DNA from 2 places in the Laedolimicola intestinihominis genome. Region 2 is predicted to be linked to the other one. Evidence: riboswitches for the same ligand, from Rfam matches in the RefSeq annotation. Region 2 holds a riboswitch; the other holds the start of a gene.

Region 1 (3,410 bases), on a different contig from region 2:
ATTGAAGGAGGTGACAAGAGATGAATTTTGAATGTCTGCTTCTCAGCGCCAAGGCGGGAAACGAGGATGCCATTACGACGATTTTGCAGATGTATCGACCATTGCTGCTCAAGTATGCCATTATTGATGGTGTGCTGGATGAGGATTTGTACCAGGAATTGAGCATTATTTTGTTGAAGGCGATTAAGTTGTTTAAGATTTAAGTCAATGAGAAAGGCTCCGAGATCATTATGGCCTCGGAGCCTTTCTTGCTGACTTAAAATGGAGAACTGTTAAATTTATATCCGCTGCCCAGTACAGTCCGGATATAACCGCCCTTCGGCGTATCCGGTGTCAACTTGCGACGGATCTGACCGATTACACTGGCAACAGCGGTACCGCAGTGTTCACCGTCCGCAGCCCACACAGCCTCATAGATTTGGCTGGCAGAAAAGACCCAGCCAGGATGGCGAGCCAGATAAGCAAGGACAGCAAACTCATGATGAGTTAGTGTAACAAGTTGACCTCTGCAGAATACTGCCTGCTCCTTCAGGCGAATCTCAAGCTCCGGAAAGGGGAGAGTGTCATCCGAGAGTGGGAGAGCAATATGGTCAAGCTCTGGTTCGTCTGCAAGGGCTTCCATAATTTTATTGAGTATGTGTTCTTCATGGTCTGCAACGGATAATATTAAAAATTTGCCCATATTGTTCACATCCTTTCTTCTCTCTATATGAATAAGCAGTGGTCTTGTTTTTGGTGAAACCTAAATGAACTGGGGGATAGTATCAGAGCCGTTTCTGTTTATAAAAGGTTGCTGAACACGAAGACTTCAAAATTTTGAGAATGGCGCTATTTGCTCTTGTGTTTACCACCTTACTCGGAATTGAATTTATAACCATAGCCAATTACTGTTTTTATATACTCGTGTCCCATGCAATATGGCTTTAGCCTTTTTCGTATTTGAAAAATCGTGTTTTCTACTGCATGCAAATGGTTATTTGTGGGTTCATGCCAAATCTGTTCATAAATCTGTTCTTTTGTGAATGCAGTTTGAGGAGATTGCAGTAACAGATAAAGGACTTCAAATTCGTTTGTTGATAAATAAACTTCCTGCTGTTCTAATATTACACAATGCCGGTTAACATCAATGTGTAAGGTGTGATTTGTTTGCTTTAATCCCCAAAATTCTTGTGCCATTGTCCGGTCATTCGCAATTTGTTCAAGCAGCAAGGATAATTCATTGAATTTTCTGACTTCCCTCAATTTCTTATATAGGTTGACAGTTATCGTACACCCATATATATCCTTATCAAAATCAAAAATATATGTTTCGATTGAAACAAAGCTATCATTATCAAGTGTAGGGCGCGTCCCAATGTGGGTAACACCGTAATATCTCTTATCGCCTAAAAGAATATCTGCCACATATACTCCTGTCTTTGGCAAAAAATCTTTTTTTTCGATTGCTATGTTCGCGGTAGGTGTCCCCACATGCTTTCCAATACCTCGGCCATGTATAACGGTTCCTGTTAGTGTGTAAATAGGCTCATTTAGTTTTTCTTTCATTTCAATCCTCATATAATCCCATTCATTGACAGGATAATCAAAACACAAGTTACAATAATAAAACTTGCCAATATAAGCAGACCAGTATGCTTTTGTCTTGCTTCATTTTCCGAAGCAGCAACATATCCGCTTTTTCTCAAAGCGGTAACTATGGGCTTATACAGTAAAAAGGTAATGGATGCATTTAACCCACCTTTCAACAAGTTAAATGGAAGAAAGGCAGGAAGTAACAATTCTACAACTGCTTCTCTTGGATACCCCATGTAAAGCGGTGTTACCAAATAGTTCCACAACAGCATAACAACAACCGTTATGAGCCATCCCGATGCCAGACCAATCACTGCACCAGATAAAGTGTGCTTTTTTTTGTAAATGACAGATGCCGTACACGCAAAAGATAGTGTTTGTACGATATTCATGATACAACCTAATATTCCAGTATCGCTTACTGTAATCATTTCAAGGATTGCCACAATGACAGATACGATACAAGAAGTCATCGGTCCCCAAATAAAGCCGCCCAAAGTTACAATAACATCGGATGGGTCGTACTTTAAGAATAGAATAATCGGAATCCTGCCGACAACCATGGTGGCATAAGTGATCGCACATAGCATCCCAATAGTGGTGACTCTTTTTGTTTTACTGTTCATAATTGCTTTCCTCCGTGGCAAAAAATTAACACCCAAAAGAAAAGGTCTTTCGGGTGTTAACATTATAATTAGGCCACAGAAAAGAAAGTAAGCCCCTTAAAATCTGCGGAAATCTAACCATATCTTCTTTCATCCAGACTATACTGTTGGTTTTGGAATTACACCAAATCGTGCGTTTTACGCTCGCGGACTTTACCGCCAATCGGGAATTTCACCCTGCCCCGAAGACACTTTTATTCAGTTGTTTCCCCGCAATTATAACATCAACTATTTTTGGAAGCAATGAGTTGAAGATAGTTCGGAAGTATTTCGGAAATCGAGTCATACTCGGTTACAGTTTTTCATACGAAACTAAGTCAGTGAGTGGAATCCTCATGTGTTCATGTCTTTCTGTATCTGATGGCGCTTCATTTCCATAACCGATTACCAAAATATTGATTGGCTCTAAATTATCGGGTAAATCAAATTCTTTCCGGATAACATCAGGCTGAAAGTAACATACCCATACGGTACCTAAACCTAATTCTGTTGCCTCCAACATCATATGGTCTGTTAGGATAGCTGCGTCAATGTCTCCGGTTTGCTTTTGGTCAAAGGGGCGAACCCATGCTTTGTTATGATCTGCACATACAATAATTGCAAGAGGAGCATTATAAATATTTGCCCCTTTGCTGATTTTTTCCAGTCCCTCTTTGCTTTCTACTGCAATTAAGTGAACCGGCTGTAGGTTTGCTGCTGTTGGTGCAACATGAGCAGCCTGCAAAATTTTATCAAGCTTCTCTTTCTCCACTTTTTTGCCACTGTAATTGCGTACAGAATACCGTTTTTTTGCAATCTCAATAAAATTCATCATGGTCAATCCTTTCTTGGTGCTGTATAATTTAGTTGACATGTTCAATCGTCGTACTAATTTTAACATGGTGCAGTAGAATAACAAGATTGCACTTTTCAGGTAGATACTTCCCTCAAAGAAAGTACCCAAAAAGGAGTGAATATATAAAAATGAATTATCAAAAAGATCAATTTAGTTGTCCAGTGGAAGCCACACTTTTTCTGATTGGAGGAAAATATAAACCTCTCATTCTTTGGCATTTGATAGAAAAACCTTTGCACTACATGGAATTACAACGCTTAATTCCAAAAGCCACACCTAAAATGCTTTCACAACAACTTCGCGATTTGGAAGAATGTGGCATGATTCACAGAGAAGTA
Region 2 (3,410 bases):
GGGTGATGGCTTCTTTCTCGATAGCCGCAGCCTGCGGCAAATCCAATTCCTCCATGGGGCGAATCAGAAGCTCATTCATGCTTCCTTCTCCGCTTTTTCTTTTTCCAGCCGTTCCCGCTCTGCCTGGGACAGACGCAGGTAATCGGGACGATGCTCCGCCGCTGTCTCTGTCTTTCCGGCGCGGACATAGGATACGGCCAGCATGGCTACCGCTGCAGCCCGCTGCTTATTGACATGAGCCGGGGCAAAGGAGAAACTTACGCCCTTCATGAGCTCGTCAGTCAGTACCTGGCGGAAGACCGGCACGCCGTCACCCAGGAAAATTACATCCTTTTCAAGTATACATAACTTCTCTGCAATTACTTCGATGCCGACTGCCATCTGAGGCTCCAACACCACCAGCTTGTCTCCCTGAAATTCGTAAATACCGGTATAAACCTGATTTCTGCGGGCGTCCATCAGCGGGCAGATAATTTTATCGGTTCCGTATAAATTATAAGCCAGGGCGTCCACAGTAGGAATGTGTACCAGCGGCTTGCCGAGCGCCAGACCAAGTCCCTTAGCAGTTGCAGAACCGATGCGCAGTCCCGTAAAGGAACCGGGTCCTCCTGCCACGGCAATGGCATCGATGGCGTTCAGATCCAGTTCGATCATATTGGCAATCTCGTCCAGCATGGGGAGCAGGGTCTGGGAATGGGTCTTCTTGTAGTTGACCGTGTACTCCGCCAGGAGATTGCTGTTCACTCCGTCGTCCTCTACCACCGCTACGGACGCCACCAGTCCTGAGCTGTCCAGTCCTAATATCTTCATGTTATTCCATCTCCTCCACGGTTATTTTCCGGTAATCAAAGCCCTTTTCCAGGTCTTTTTCAATCAGAATCTCTGTGCGCTTCTTCGGGAGCAGCTCCTCAATGAGCTCCGCCCACTCAATCAGGCAGACACCCTCGCCATAGAAATAATCCTCATAGCCGATTTCGTCCATTTCCTCGATATCGCCGATACGGTACACATCGAAATGATAGAAAGGAAGGCGGCCATCCTCATATTCCTGTACGATGGTGAAGGTGGGACTGTTTACATGCTCGGTGACGCCCAGGCCCTTCGCAAATCCCTGGGTAAATACGGTCTTACCCACGCCCAGGTCGCCGGTCAGGGTGTAAACGGTTCCGGGAACGGCTTTCCGACCCAGCATCTCACCAAAGGCTCTGGTGTCTGTCTCTGAAAATGTTTCCTTTATCATCTTAATACCTCATATAAATCTTCGTAACAAAATATAAGAAGCAGCCTTTGCGGTTTCGCTTTCACTCATTGCTCGCAAAACAAAAGCCCCGCAGAGGCTGCGAGGCTCTTGTTTGCTTTTTTGGCCGTTTCTGCGGCTTTATTATAGCATTTCCCTTTTGTACTGTCCAGTGATTCCGTGAGCACCTAGTGCTTTTTCAGAATCGGACTGATATGCTTGTAGAGCAGCATGGTAATGGCGGATACCACCACGCCCTTCAGGATGTTGAACGGCACGACCGCGAAGAACACCAGGGTCCAGACGCTGTGAATACTGCTGTTGATGGCGGTTCCCATACCGATGATCGCGTCCATGGGCATGCCAAACAGTTCAGAGAACTTCGGCAGCAGATAGAGGGCGTTGAAGCCGCTTCCGAAAATGGTCATAATCAGAGTTCCCAGCGCCAGGCCGCAGATGGCCATTTTCTTATTCTTTCTTATGTAATATACGATGGAAGCCGGGAGTACCAAGCTGCAGCCCACCACGAAGTTCGCAAAGTCGCCGACAAATGCGGTCGTCGTTCCCTTCAGCACAAGCTTCAAAAGCACCTTACAGAGTTCGGTGGCCACGCCTGCCACAGGTCCCATGGCGAAAGCACAGATCAGTACCGGAATTTCGCTGAAATCCAACTCGTAGAAGCTGGGCGCAAACCACAGGGGCAGCTCAAAAAGCATCAGTACCGCCGCAATCGCCGAAAATACGCCAACCAGTGCCACCCGGCGAGCCGGGGAATTGGTTCGAGCCATGGAATTTTTCTGCCGGAGAGCCTTCTCCGTCAGGCCGGCTACCACAAAAATCGCCACCACAATCACCAGGCAGACGCCTAAAAAGGCCAGATTGTCCTTTACACTTTGCATTAAGTTTGTCATGTTACATTTCTCCTTTTCCGAATAAAGATTAGAAAGGATAATTCTTTAAGGTTTTCGCGTTTGATAACCGCGAAAAAAGCCCTGAGTACTGTATATACTCAGGGCTTAAAAGCAAAGCTGTCGATCTTCTCCAGATCCTGTATTCCGCTTCCTTTTCTTCTCTCATCCAGACTTTACTGTCGGTATCGGAATCTCACCGATTCGGCCGAACTATCGGCTCGCGGACTATGACCGCCGGTCGGGAATTACACCCTGCCCTGAAGAATTAACCATTTTCTGACTCGTATTATAAGCCTGTCTGCGGAAATATGCAAGTGCTATTTTTTATTTAGGAATTCTTTTTTCTTTTGGTGTAGACAACCGCGCAGCCGCAGCCTGCTGCCAGCAGGAGCATGGCCCATACTGCGATCGGAGCGGTGTCGCCGGTAGCTGCCGCATTGGTACTCTGGGTGTTGGATTTGCCGGAGCTTCCGCTTCCCTTGTGAGAGCCGCTGCCATTGCTGCTGCTGGTTGTGCTGTCTGTGCTGTTATTACCCGGCTTGGTATTACCGGTATTGTCATTGCCCGGCTTATTGTCACCCGGTTTGTTGTCGCCCGGTTTATTATCGCCCGGTTTATTATCGCCCGGATTAATCACAGCGGAACCGGAAAGTACCTCAAAGTCTGCTGTAGCCTCGCCGTTTCTGGTTACCAGTGTCATGGTATGGCTTCCCTTGGACAGTGTCTTCAGGTATGCCTCAGTCAGAGTGATCACGCCGTTCTTGACCGTATAGGAATCCTTGGAAATCTCCTCATCATCCACATAGATACCAAGAACGGTATCATCCTTTGCGTCTGTCTTGAAGGTCAGATCGCCCTTCTTCCACTGACTGCCGTCGCCCTCTGTAATTGCAGGCGCAGTTACCTGCTCGCTCTTTTTGGTCAGGCCGATGTTCATCTCCACTGCAGCCGCAAAATTCTGTCCGTTGTGTGTGGACACTGCAGTCAGACGGAAGCCGTAACCCTTGTACTCCTTGCCCAGATCCACTGTATCTGCTGCATTGTCTGCGGAGAAGCTGCCCTCCTTGATGGTGGTGTAGGTTCCGTCCGCGTTCTTGATCTCCAGGATGTAATCCTTGATAGATCCATTGCTTCCTGCGCCACGGCCAGTATACAGGAAGTGATCAAAGGTCTCCTCCTTACCGAAGTCCACTGCGATCCAGTGCTTACCACTGCAGGTATCGCCGCCCAGATAGTTGGTATGCCACCAGGAGCCTGTGTTG

What was found. Region 2 has a riboswitch for FMN ahead of WMO29_RS16280 (ECF transporter S component). Riboswitches for the same ligand answer to the same signal wherever they lie in the genome.
Region 1: linked by a shared signal. The riboswitch ahead of WMO29_RS13230 (ECF transporter S component) and the one ahead of WMO29_RS16280 (ECF transporter S component) in region 2 are both predicted to bind FMN.

Annotation. Positions count from the first base shown of each region.
Region 1 covers NZ_JBBMFE010000014.1:15,438-18,847, forward strand. The annotation lists gene WMO29_RS13210 (sigma-70 family RNA polymerase sigma factor) at 1-24, shown strand, start outside; gene WMO29_RS13215 (helix-turn-helix domain-containing protein) at 21-203, shown strand; gene WMO29_RS13220 (winged helix-turn-helix domain-containing protein) at 257-682, opposite strand; gene WMO29_RS13225 (riboflavin kinase) at 853-1,545, opposite strand; gene WMO29_RS13230 (ECF transporter S component) at 1,554-2,198, opposite strand; FMN riboswitch at 2,316-2,431, opposite strand; gene WMO29_RS13235 (nitroreductase family protein) at 2,530-3,048, opposite strand; gene WMO29_RS13240 (winged helix-turn-helix transcriptional regulator) at 3,201-3,410, shown strand, end outside.
Region 2 covers NZ_JBBMFE010000024.1:7,009-10,418, reverse strand. The annotation lists gene rimI (ribosomal protein S18-alanine N-acetyltransferase) at 1-79, opposite strand, end outside; gene tsaB (tRNA (adenosine(37)-N6)-threonylcarbamoyltransferase complex dimerization subunit type 1 TsaB) at 76-810, opposite strand; gene tsaE (tRNA (adenosine(37)-N6)-threonylcarbamoyltransferase complex ATPase subunit type 1 TsaE) at 812-1,240, opposite strand; gene WMO29_RS16280 (ECF transporter S component) at 1,426-2,148, opposite strand; FMN riboswitch at 2,299-2,417, opposite strand; gene WMO29_RS16275 (discoidin domain-containing protein) at 2,477-3,410, opposite strand, start outside.